3 regions of the Shewanella sp. 6_MG-2023 genome follow, and region 1 is predicted to be linked to each of the others. Evidence: predicted binding sites of a transcription regulator. Region 1 holds the regulator's gene; each other region holds the start of a gene.
What was found. Region 1 encodes ArgR, which controls arginine synthesis, uptake and breakdown. Its sites were predicted from a motif close to ANTGAATANNTATTCANT; they were not measured.

Region 1 (4,261 bases):
CAAAAGCTGCGCTAAACATGCTAATTAAAACCGCGGCGATTGAATATGCTCGGCGTGCCAAAAACGTAAAGCTCATTGCTTTTCATCCCGGCACCACAGACACCCCATTATCCAAACCTTTTCAGGCCAAAGTGCCCGCTGAAAAATTATTTACTGCTGAATTTGTCGCGTCGCAATTACTGAATATCAATAACGCAATTAAGGAAGCTGGAAGCGAAAGTAGTGAAGATGACAACGCTGAAATTGACCGAATTTACTACGATGGACAAGCCAGCTTTATTGATTGGCAAGGAAAACTGATTAGTTGGTAAAGGGCTTAGGTCTTTTTCCCTTGCAGCAACTTTAGCCTGTCAGCAACAAAAATGCGAAGCCAAAGGCTTCGCATTTTTATCGGTAAATCAAGTTATCAATAATTGATAAGCTTAAATTTACTTAACGAACTCAACACCAAGTTTGATGTCGCCGTTTAATGTATCAAGCATTGCATCACGGGCATTAGCTTCAAATGCGCTAACATCGCCGTATGGTAATACTTTTTCTACGCCGTTTTTACCAAGTAATACAGGTTGTGCGAAGAAGTCAGCATGTTCACTGCCGCCATCAACATAAGCACATTCAACCACGTTAGCTTCGCCTTGTAGGCCGCGAACCAATGATAGGCCAAAGCGACATGCCGCTTGACCCATAGACAGAGTCGCACTACCGCCACCCGCTTTAGCTTCAACAACTTCAGTACCCGCATTCTGGATACGTATTGTTAGCGCTGCAACTTCTTCATCAGTAAAGCTTACGCCTTCAACTTGTGAAAGAAGTGGCAGAATAGTCACACCACTGTGGCCACCAATAACGTTGATGTTTACATCAGCAACGTTTAGCCCTTTAAGGTCAGCGATGAAGGTTTCAGAGCGGATAACATCAAGTGTCGTCACACCGAATAAACGGTTCTTATCGTAAACACCTGCTTTTTTAAGTACTTCAGCCGCAATAGCAACAGTAGTATTTACTGGGTTAGTGATAACGCCAATTAATGCTTTAGGGCAAGTTGCCGCCACTTTTTCAATAAGGTTTCTTACGATACCCGCATTGATATTAAATAGATCTGAGCGATCCATACCAGGCTTACGCGCAACACCTGCAGAGATAAGAACAACATCAGCGCCAACTAGCGCAGGAGTTGGGTCTTCACCAGCAAAACCAGCCACTTTTACATCTGTAGGGATGTGGCTTAAGTCAACTGCAACACCTGGAGTAACAGGAGCGATGTCATATAAAGACAACTCTGAACCTGCAGGAAGTTGAGTTTTTAATAGTAAAGCTAAGGCCTGGCCGATACCGCCAGCAGCACCAAGTACAGCTACTTTCATGATGATCTCCAATTACGTTCTAGTGATTGACTTCAGTCTGGTCTGTGACACAGATCATGTTTTCTTGTGGCGTCACATTACTGGATCACAGCGAGGATTTCAATTATCCCTTAGTAGATCACACTAATTTCCTTATTCTATGATATGTATATAAATAATGACTAATTTAGCCAGTAATAGCTAAAATGAATTTTTATTCACCAATTTAGCTTATTTCTTGACTTGATGCGTTTATCTATTCAGAATGAGCTACTTTTTTGAATAAAATCTATTCTTTTTAAAAATTACTATAAGACGAAAAAAATATGCCAGCGACTAAGAATCAGGATGAACTCGTAAAGACGTTTAAGTCGATATTAAAGGAAGAGCGCTTTGGTAGCCAAAGTGAAATCGTAATCGCACTGCAAGCAGAAGGTTTTGGCAATATTAACCAGTCAAAAGTTTCCCGTATGCTAAGTAAGTTTGGTGCAGTACGTACCCGTAATGCTAAGCAAGAAATGGTATATTGTTTACCCGCTGAGTTAGGTGTGCCAACAGCAGGCAGCCCTGTTAAAAACTTGGTATTGGATGTGGATCATAACCAAGCGATGATCGTAGTCAGAACCAGCCCCGGCGCAGCGCAGCTTATTGCCCGATTATTAGACTCGATAGGTAAGCCTGAAGGGATTTTGGGGACTATTGCTGGTGATGACACTATCTTTATTTGTCCTTCAAGTATCAAAACCATTGATGATACCTTAGAAACGGTAAAATCACTGTTTGGCTATAGTGAATAGCCCTCTTAGCAAATAACACCTTCACGATTTATTGAGCCATTAAAAAAGCAGCCTTAGGCTGCTTTTTTGGTTTTAACAGTGCGTAAGTGTTAAATTGAGGCGATTTCAGCATCGGTGAGAAAACGCCATTCGCCTTCTTCTAAATCAGCATCAAGTTCAATTTCACCCACAGCTTCACGATGTAAATTGACCACCCGATTCCCCACAGCAGCAAACATACGCTTCACTTGATGGTACTTACCTTCGCTGATAGTTAATCTGGCATGGTATTCATCAATGATCTCTAGCAGCGCCGGTTTAGTTAAGCCGTCTTCACTTTTTAATTGGATCCCTTCGGCAAAGGTTTCCACCAATGCAGGATCAAGTGATGCAGCAGCTTCGATAAGGTAACGTTTACCGCAATCTTTTTTAGGTGAGGTGATTTTATGTGACCACTGGCCATCGCTGGTGATCAGCACCAAACCTGTGGTGTCCACATCTAAACGCCCAGCAATATGCAGGGTATCGACTTTTTCAATATCCATTAATCCCAACACCGATTGATATTCTTCATCAATGGTTGAGCAAATGGTATCAACAGGCTTGTGCATCATGATGTAGCGCTCGCCCACGATCTTAATTTGACGACCTTCGATACACACTTCAGTATCATCTTTCACTTTAAAGCTCGCGTCTTTAACCACGTCACCATTACAGGTCACTTCACCTGATTTGATAACTCTTTTTGCTAATGAACGAGTCAGCTCGGTGCTCTCGCAGATAAATTTGTCTAAACGCATATATAAAACCAAGTGAAAACTAATTGGTCGCTATTATGAGCTGTTGGCTAGCAAATAGAAAACGATAAATGGCCACTGTAACATTCTGGTAATTTTTAGTTACACAACACAGTCAATAAATGCTCAATTTATCACTAAAAGCCTAGCCTTAGCCCTTGTTAAGTGCCCCTGTTAAGACTTAACATGTTGGTCACATAAAACTGTCTTAAGGCAGTGAACAATAAAAACAGCTCAAAATTAAGGCCGATAAAAAGGCTTCACTCTTCAATGCATAGGGAAACAACATGAAAAAGCTAGTTATCGGTGGGCTTTGCGCCTCACTTATCGCAGGCCTTAGTGCCTGCAATTCAGATAAAGCAGTCACTGAATCCGCAGCACCAGAAGTCGCTAAAACAGAAACCGCAGTTGCCGTTGAAAAAGCCCTTACCTCAGGTATTAGCTTTGACAATATGGACAAGTCAGTTCGCCCACAAGATGATTTTTACCTCTACGTAAATGGCGGCTGGTTAAACACCGCGGAAATCCCTGGTGACCGCACCAATATCGGCGCCTTTTACGACTTGCGCGAAAATGCCCGTGACGACGTTAAAGCCATCATCGAAGATGTCAGTGCAAACCCAGATCTTAAAATGGGTACTGATGAGCAAAAAGTGGCCGATCTTTACCGTTCATTTATGGATGTTGAAACCTTAAATAAATTAGGTATTAGCCCAATCCAAGCTGAATTTGCCCAAATTGCCGCGCTAAAAGATAAAAATGAATTAACCGCCTATTTTGGCGAAAGCCAAGTTAATGGTGGCGGCACACCATTAGCGTTTTATGTCAATGTTGATGCTAAAGATTCAAGCCGTTACGCCACCCATATTTGGCAATATGGTCTTAGCCTTCCTGAAAAAGATTACTACTTCAATGAAGAAGAGCGCTTCGTTAATATTCGTAGCAAATACCTTGAGCATATCGAGAAGATGTTTGACCTTGCCGGCCTTGAAAATGGCAAGCAAGCAGCGCAAACGGTTTTAGCATTAGAAACCGCTATCGCTGAGCAACATTGGGATGTAGTTGAAACCCGCGACAGCACTAAAACTTATAATCTTTATCAAGTTAAAGATTTAGCGACCTTAGCACCAGACATTAACTGGGATGGCTATTTAGCAGCCCTTGGTGGTGATAAGCAGTCTGACATCATCATTAACCAACCAAGCTTTATTGAAGGCATGAACCAAGTAATTAAAGACAATGATCTTAATACTTGGAAAACCTACATGACCTGGATGGCACTCACTCATAATGCGAGTCACTTATCTGAAGCGCTTGATAATGAAAACTTCGAGTTTTTCTCAAA
Region 2 (4,261 bases), on a different contig from region 1:
TACTTTCATGCCTTTTTCAATCACACCTTGCTCCACAAGCGAGCTAATTTGTTGTTGATCTAATTGGGCAATTAACTCACCTTTAGCATCAAGTACACCGGGTACGTCTGACAATAACACCAGCTGACCGGCAACGAGTTTAGCTAATGCGGTAGCGGCTTGATCGGCATTGACATTCAGCATATCGCCCGCTGGTGAAATCGCGATTGAACTGCAAATAGGTAACCAGTTTTGCGACAATAAATAAGTTAAATAACTCGGATCATTCGGTGATACTTCCCCCACCAAACCTAACTTTTCATGTTTAATTTTGGCATTGACGATATTGCCATCAGCCAAGCTCATGCCCACACTGACGATGCCAGCTTTAATTGCCGCGGCCTGTAAAATTTTATTCGATGTGCCTGCCAAAGCGCCAACAACAATCGGGATCTGATCAGCAGGGGTAACACGCAGGCCCTCAAGCTTAATCGTTTGCTTGCCATTAGCTTCGAGCTGTTCATCGACCAAGCAACCACCGCCGTGAACAAAAATCACTTTCTGCCCTTGCTGCATCATTTCAGCAACTACTGACATCAACTCTGCCATGCCAGGCTCTGATTGCAACAGCGCGCCACCCACTTTAAGTACGATAACAGGGTTGGTATTAGACATAATCAAGGCTCCTGTTATAGACCGAAGTGAATATTAATGCACTGCAGACCTTGGCTTGCAGCGCCTTTCATTAAATTATCAATGGCGCTAGCGACCACTAGGTAATTGCTTTGCGGGTCAAACTTCCAGCCCACGATACAATTGGGTGTTAGCACCACATCATCGACTTTAGGAAATTGGTTATGCTTTACGCTCACCAGTGGCGAGTCATCATATACGCCATAAGCTTTAGCAATGTCAGCTTCTGTAGTACCCGCTTTAAGTTGCACAGTAATGGTGGCTAAAATTCCACGCTTAAAATTACCTAAATGCGGGGTAAAGATAACTTCTTGACCCAGCTGGGTGGCGATTTCTGGTTGATGTCTATGCCCTAATACACCATAGGGCGTTAAGCTGACTTCACAAAAACTGGTATGCAATTGGGCTTTTCTGCCTGCACCGGTCACACCACTGACTGCGTTAATTACAGGGTAAGCATCAGTTAACAATGGTTTTAATGGTTTTAGCGCTGTGAGTGATGCAGTTGGATAACAACCTGGCACAGCAATCATTTTGCTATTAGCAATGGCTTGCGCGTTCCATTCTGCTAGGCCGTAAACCGCATCAGCAAGCACTGCTGCTTGAGTATGTTCAAAACCATACCATTTAGGATATTGAGCGGTATCAGCAAACCGATATGCGCCACTTAAATCAAATACAGATAAACCTTGGTTATAAAAGAATGCGGCCAATTCCAAACTAACTGAATGCTCTGTTGCTAATACAACAGCGTCAGCTTGATCAACTATGGCTTGTTTAGCATCAGCCGATAACGGTGACAGAGGAATTTGAATGTGTTGATAACTCGGGTATAGATCTGCTAATAACCGGCCTTTATCTAGGCTGTTTTCAGAAACATATAAGCCTTGGATCGATAGTGACGCTTGCGCATCAATAAGAGCGGTGATTTGTGCTCCGGTATAACCACTAGCACCAATTATTGCGATTTTTTTCATTATGTTGTCATCTTTAAGTCAGTAAACTATTAATTTTTATTTGAAATATGAGCAGGGTGCTCGAGATTAAAACTATCGTCGAGAATAGTTTACTTTGGGATCTGTTACAGTGAATTGAATCGCAATTACATACATATCTATAGTTCTTAAATATTTATCAAGTTATGGTGAATTCCTTAGCTGTTTGCTAGACTAACACAAAACATTACTTATGCAATAATTATGAATGATTATTTGATTAAATATTTATAAAAGGCCCTTATGAACTCACTACCAGAATTAAAAGATGCTTTTAAACAGTTGATTGCACTACCTTCAATCAGTGCCTTAGAAGTAGAACAAGATATGAGTAACCATGCAGTTATTGCACTGCTACAGTCTTGGTTTAGCGACATGGGGTTTGACTGCACAATTAGTACTGTCGCTGATAGCAGAGGTAAACAAAACCTTGTCGCCACCATTGGTTCTGGCAAAGGCGGCTTGTTATTAGCTGGCCACACCGATACCGTTCCCTTTGATGAAGGTCGTTGGAGCCAAAGTCCATTTGAATTAACTGAGAAAGACAATCGCTGGTATGGCCTAGGTACCTGCGATATGAAAGGCTTTTTTGCCCTAATCATGGAAGCGTTAAAAGACATCCCATTAACTGAGTTAAAGCGTCCATTACATATTTTTGCCAGTGCCGATGAAGAAACCACCATGAATGGCGCTAAAGCCTTTGCTGAATCAACATCTATAGCACCAGATTATGCCATTATCGGCGAGCCAACCAGCTTAAAGCCGGTGTATATGCATAAAGGCCATTTAGCCCAAGGTATTCGCGTTATTGGTCGCAGTGGTCATTCATCAGATCCTGCACGTGGGCTTAATGCCATCGAGATAATGCATCAAGTCACAGGTCAGTTAATAAAGCTCAAGCAACACTTAAGTGAAAACTACCGAGAAGATGCCTTTAGCGTGCCCTACCCAACCATGAACTTTGGCCATATTCACGGCGGCGATGCAGCCAACCGTATTTGTGGCTGCTGCGACTTACACCTTGATATTCGCCCACTGCCCGGTATTGAATTAGCTGATTTAGAGTTAATGGTCATTAACTACCTTGCTGAAATTAATAAGCAATATCCAGGCAGTATTGAAGTACGCACCTTATACCCAGGCTCTGAGTCATTTGCAGGAAAAGCTGATAGTTATTGGACCAAGCTGGTTACTGAGCTTGCTAATAGCCAAGCTGAAGTGGTCAATTACGCCACTGAAGCGCCTTATATAAATCAATTAGGCTGTCAAACATTAGTACTTGGCCCCGGGAGTATCAATCAGGCCCATCAGCCCGATGAATATATTGGCCTTGAATATTTAACCCCAACGGTTGAGCTCATTAAAAAACTGATTTATCAAGCTTGTATTAAATAACAACAAGCAGATTAATGGCTTTTGAATTTATCTCATCAGCCATTGACCAAGCAGTTGTCGCTCGCTATTGTGCTAAAGCTTATGGAAAAATTGTCACCGCTTATTAAGTAACTTATGGAGTAATTATGGCAGATCAAACCGCCGATATGTATGCATCCTTGCGTTCTAATGTCAGCAACTTAGGACAAATTTTAGGTGATACTATGCGCGATCATCTTGGTGAAGGTTTTCTCGAAAAGGTCGAGCAAATCCGCATTTTGGCTAAAGAATCCCGCCAAGGAAATGCAGAATCACGCCAACAGATGCTCACTTTACTCAACTCGCTTCCTGATGAAGAATTAGTCCCGTTTGCCAAAGCCTTCAATCAATTCCTTAATTTGGCGAATATCGCGGAGCAATTCCATACCATTAGCCGTAATTGTGATGAGCTTGTATGTACACCGGATCCAGTAGAGCAGCTACTTGGACGAATGCTTAACAGCAGCTCCAATGAGCAAGAGGTTATCCAGTGTCTTGAAAACCTCGATATCGATTTAGTACTCACAGCACATCCCACCGAGATTTCACGTCGCACCCTCATTCAAAAATACTCCGCGGTGGTCGATTGTCTGACAGAGCAAGAAAATCAGCAACTAACTGAGCGAGAAATAGGCCAATCTCATTTACGCTTACGCCAGCTCATCGCACAAATATGGCATACCAATGAAATTCGTCATGACAGGCCAACCCCTGTTGATGAAGCTCGCTGGGGACTTAGCACAATTGAAACATCACTATGGCAAGCTGTACCCGACTTCTTACGCCAGCTCAATGATCATGTACAAGCTAAAACGGGCAAACAAATTTCCACAGACATATGCCCAGTACGTTTTTCTAGCTGGATGGGCGGAGATAGAGACGGTAATCCATTTGTTACCTCAGTCGTCACACAAGAAGTATTACTACGAAACCGCCATGCTGCCGCACGCTTATACCTCAAAGATATCGTTAAGCTGATTAATGAATTATCCATGGAAGATGCCAGTGAAGAACTGATGACATTAACCAATAACAGTAAAGAGCCCTACCGTGATGTGCTGCGTGATCTACGTAACAAATTACGTAATACCATCGACTACTTAAATATCCGCCTTGAAGGTCATCAAGTCGATATGAAACCTGATGAAACTATTTGGGAACTTGAAGACTTAAAGCTACCA
Region 3 (4,261 bases), on a different contig from region 1:
AAGAAATGATCTTGTAACCACTCATAAAAAGGTGAATCACCCTTTTCATCGCTTACGCCGCGCATTTCAGCAATTACAGTGCTGCCAAAACGTTGCTCATGTTGAGCGAGGAATAAAAAACGCGAGCGAGAAAGCATGCGGCCGTTATAGCCTCTGCGATATTCTTTATTTAAAAACAGCGTACATAACTCTGCAGCGCCAGTGTAGTCATGGCAAAGCGTCAGTGTTTCCACTTCGTTACGAACTGAGATTTGTTTAGAATGATAGACTTCAGTGCCTAAACGGTAATGATAAAAGGCATCTTCCATCCCGACAGCGGCTTCAATACCGCAGGTACCGACAACTTGATTGGTTTTTAAATCTTCAAGCACCATCAAATAACCTTCATCGAAAGGTTTCTCAACTTGCTTGGAAAAAGAAGCTTCAGCTCTAGCGATTTTAGAGCGTAATAGCTCTTCGTTGACTGGCAGGGAAGTGAACCCATGACCCGATTCAACGGCGACCTTGTAAAGTGCTTCGTAATCACTGCCACGAATCGGTCGTATGATTAGCATCTGACTCTCCTTGATAATCCAGTAATAAAAAGTCACCAACAAACAGACTTTTCATTACCGATAACCCAATAAAAAAGCGCAAGGTTTTACCCTTACGCTTTACTTATCTATTAACCTGCAACCACTTTAGCTACAGCACGTTCGAAACGTGCTAAACCTTCAGCGATATCAGCTTCTGGGATAACAAGAGATGGAGCAAAACGCACGACGTTAGCGCCAGCAATCAAGCTCATTAAGCCTTCTGCAACCGATGCAACTAAGAAGTCACGGCTACGGCCTGCATATTGCTCGTTAAGTACTGCGCCTAATAACATGCCTTTACCACGCACTTCTGAGAACACATTATATTTGGCATTGATTGCCGCTAAACCATCACGGAATAACTGTTCGCGATGCTTAACACCATTCAGTACTTCAGGCGTATTCACCACATCCATAACAGCATTACCAATAGCGCACGCTAATGGGTTGCCGCCATAAGTCGAACCATGAGTACCAATTTTAAGATGTGCGGCAATTTTAGCAGTGGTTAGCATTGCAGCAATTGGGAAACCGCCACCTAGGGCTTTGGCGCTGGTTAAAATATCAGGCACAATATCGGTGCCCATGTAGGCAAATAACTCACCGGTACGGCCAACACCTGTTTGCACTTCATCAAAAATAACTAATGCGTCATGCTTATCAGCAAGTGCGCGCACAGCTTTTAAGAATTCGGGGTCACCATTGATAATACCGCCTTCACCTTGAAGTGGTTCAAGCATGATGGCACAAGTGTTATCAGAAATTACCGCTTCTAGAGCGGCAATATCATTAAATGGTACATGAGTAACGCTTTGTGGTTTAGGCCCGAAACCATCAGAGTAAGCCGCTTGACCACCCACAGTAACAGTAAAGAAGGTACGACCATGGAATGCTTTATCAAAGGCGATGATTTGATCTTTTTGTGGGCCGTGATTATCTAATGCGTAACGACGGGCAAGTTTTAGTGCAGCTTCATTGGCTTCAGCACCTGAGTTAGCAAAGTAAACACGCTCAGCAAACGTGGCGTTAACCAGTTTCGTCGCCAGCTCTAATGCTGGCTCATTGGTCATTACGTTTGATAAATGCCACAGCTTTTCACCTTGTTCTTTTAGGGCGCCAACAAGTGCTGGGTGACAATGACCTAAACAATTCACTGCAATACCACCAGCAAAGTCAATAAACTCATTACCTTGTTGATCCCAAACTCGACTGCCTTCTCCGCGAACTGGGATTACGGCTGCTGGCGCATAGTTAGGCACCATGACTTCATCAAATTGGGCACGTGTTAAGTTCATTTCAACGCTCATTGCTTTTCGTTCCTTAAAGTTATTAGCGACACTTAAGTCACTCTATTCCGCTTGCTGTATTGATTTTGGTTTAAGTTGACTGCGGATGTTTGTATAGCTTGCAGGTCATTATTAGCTAAAACGTGATCAAAATACCAGTTTTTAGCGGTTAACTATTCATAACTTAAATGAATAATGCATAAAGAGTTAACAAACTTCACATACAAAGTGCTATTACAGCTTATTTTTAGCATAAATAGTCATAAAAAAAGTTATTTGGCCTCAAATAAGCTAGCTATTCATCATAAATGCATAACTAAACAAGATTTAGTCATACTTAAGGGGGATAAAGCCTGACTTTAAACTAAATTAAGCTTGCGGTAATTTTGCGATTTTAAACGGATCAGCTCTTGCTCGGTAAATTCATAATAATCAAATAACACTCGCTTCTCTTGCGGCTCAATTAAACGCGATTGCTCTAATATTAATACCTTGGCATAACAACTGGCTTTGGCAACGATAGCGCTTTCTGTGGAAAACTCGCTAAAGTGATAATTTAAATCGAGCTCTTTTAGCACTTGGGTTAGCTGGCTCTGGTTAAAATCCATTAAGTCCAATAATTGCCAATTAAGCTGCTCACCATAGGACATCACTTGCTCAAACACTTCCTCAGCTGGAAATGCTGAGGCCATTACCGCATCGTATAAGGTTTTATCCCCTTTGGCGCTGGTCTCACGTAGCCAGGTTCCCCATGTGTTTTCAAATTGTCTGGCGCTGGCATTTAATATAGTCGCTGCGCCTAATTGCTTCATCAAAGCTGCGCTATAAACCAATGCCACATCCTTTTGATGCAGCGCTGCCAATGCTTTGGCCGCTATGGCGGTGATCATGCTGTAACGCCATAACTTACGACTAGCCCAAATCAGGTTAGTATTGCCCGATGGCAGCCAATGCCGTAAACAAAAGTAAGGGATCACAGCTTGCAAATTTTCAATGCCAATATAATTAAGCACTAACTTAATGTCGGTTACTTTGACTTCTGATCGCTGCGGTCTGCGGTGACTCGAGGCTGGGCTATTGATTAAATTGATAAGATCGGTCGATAGCCAGCTGATATTTTCAACAAGCGATCGCACTCGGCGCAGATCAGGTTCTTTGTTAAGCAGTAAATCCAATAATAAAATATGGGACTCTTTTAAACCCGATTGCGCTAACATCTGCTGAGGTGAATTGAGCTGATGCTCAAGGGAGCTTATGACAGTGTTAGTCAATTGCTCTGATATGCGCTGTAACACCAACTGAGCCCGCGCTTGCTCTTCTAAACGTGCTTTAATGGCTAAACGTTCAACTTCAAGTTTATTGGCGTCATCTTCTAACTGCTTATCTAAGTCATCAAGCTGCGAGGGTAACTTTTCCTTACCCATAATCAGTTGCTTATACAGCCTGCGCTCAACTTCAATGACTTTTCCTGGCCTTACGCCACCTGCTACCGACACTGCCACAAATAAACTGCCTTTAATTCTGTGTTAGTTATATGAAAATTATATTTCAACTGCTGCTTATCGTTACAAATAAGGCCTCCAAATGGAAGCCTTATGGTTTAAATCAGCTTAAGTAAAACGCATCATTACTTTAGCTCTTGCTCAAACAATTTGTAGATACGACGATATTCATCTAACCAGCTTGATGCCTGTCTAAAGCCATGTGGCTCAACAGGGTAAATCGCGGTTTCAAACATCGGCTTTTCTAACTCAATCAAGCGTTGTACTAAGCGCACACTATCTTGGAAGAACACATTGTCATCGAGCACACCGCTCATGATCAGCAATGGTTTTTGTAAACCCTGTGCGTGTTCAATTGGTGAACTCTTTTCATAGGCAATGGGGTCAACATCTGGGGTATTTAAGATGTTAGAGGTATATGGCGCATTATAATGCGCCCAATCGGTGACCGGACGAAGTGCTGCGCCCGCTTGGAATAACTCAGGCTCATTAAATAACGCCATGAACGTTAAGAAGCCGCCATAAGAGCCGCCATAGGTACCTACTTTAGCGCCGTCAACATGACTGTTAGCCGCCATCCAGCTAACGCCGTCTTTTAAATCTTCAACTTCAGGATGACCCATATTGCGATACACAGCGGTGCGCCAATCGCGGCCATAACCTTTAGAACCACGGTAATCCATATCCATGACGACATAACCCTGTTGTGTTAATAAGTTATGGAACATGAACTCTCTGAAATAGCCAGAAAAACCATTATGGGCATTTTGCAGGTAACCCGCACCATGGTTAAAAATTACTGCAGGATATTTTTCAGCATTATTAGCATCATAGCCCTGAGGTAAATAGACTCTAGCGTAAATGTCTTTCGCACCATGAGTTGATGGTACTTTTACTA

Region 2: argC (N-acetyl-gamma-glutamyl-phosphate reductase) is a predicted target of ArgR. The motif match lies at 1,883-1,900, and genes of this name have one in related genera.
Region 3: Q4533_RS03300 (aspartate aminotransferase family protein) is a predicted target of ArgR. The motif match lies at 2,109-2,126, and genes of this name have one in related genera.

What each region holds. Positions count from the first base shown of each region.
Region 1 is NZ_JAUOQU010000018.1:60,361-64,621, reverse strand. It holds gene Q4533_RS12015 (SDR family NAD(P)-dependent oxidoreductase) at 1-311, shown strand, start outside; gene mdh (malate dehydrogenase) at 429-1,364, opposite strand; gene argR (transcriptional regulator ArgR) at 1,670-2,140, shown strand; gene rsuA (16S rRNA pseudouridine(516) synthase RsuA) at 2,230-2,919, opposite strand; gene Q4533_RS11995 (M13 family metallopeptidase) at 3,204-4,261, shown strand, end outside.
Region 2 is NZ_JAUOQU010000022.1:4,054-8,314, reverse strand. It holds gene argB (acetylglutamate kinase) at 1-654, opposite strand, end outside; gene argC (N-acetyl-gamma-glutamyl-phosphate reductase) at 669-1,649, opposite strand; gene argE (acetylornithine deacetylase) at 1,911-3,062, shown strand; gene ppc (phosphoenolpyruvate carboxylase) at 3,188-4,261, shown strand, end outside.
Region 3 is NZ_JAUOQU010000003.1:227,956-232,216, forward strand. It holds gene astA (arginine N-succinyltransferase) at 1-554, opposite strand, end outside; gene Q4533_RS03300 (aspartate aminotransferase family protein) at 665-1,882, opposite strand; gene Q4533_RS03305 (HDOD domain-containing protein) at 2,221-3,363, opposite strand; gene Q4533_RS03310 (S9 family peptidase) at 3,489-4,261, opposite strand, start outside.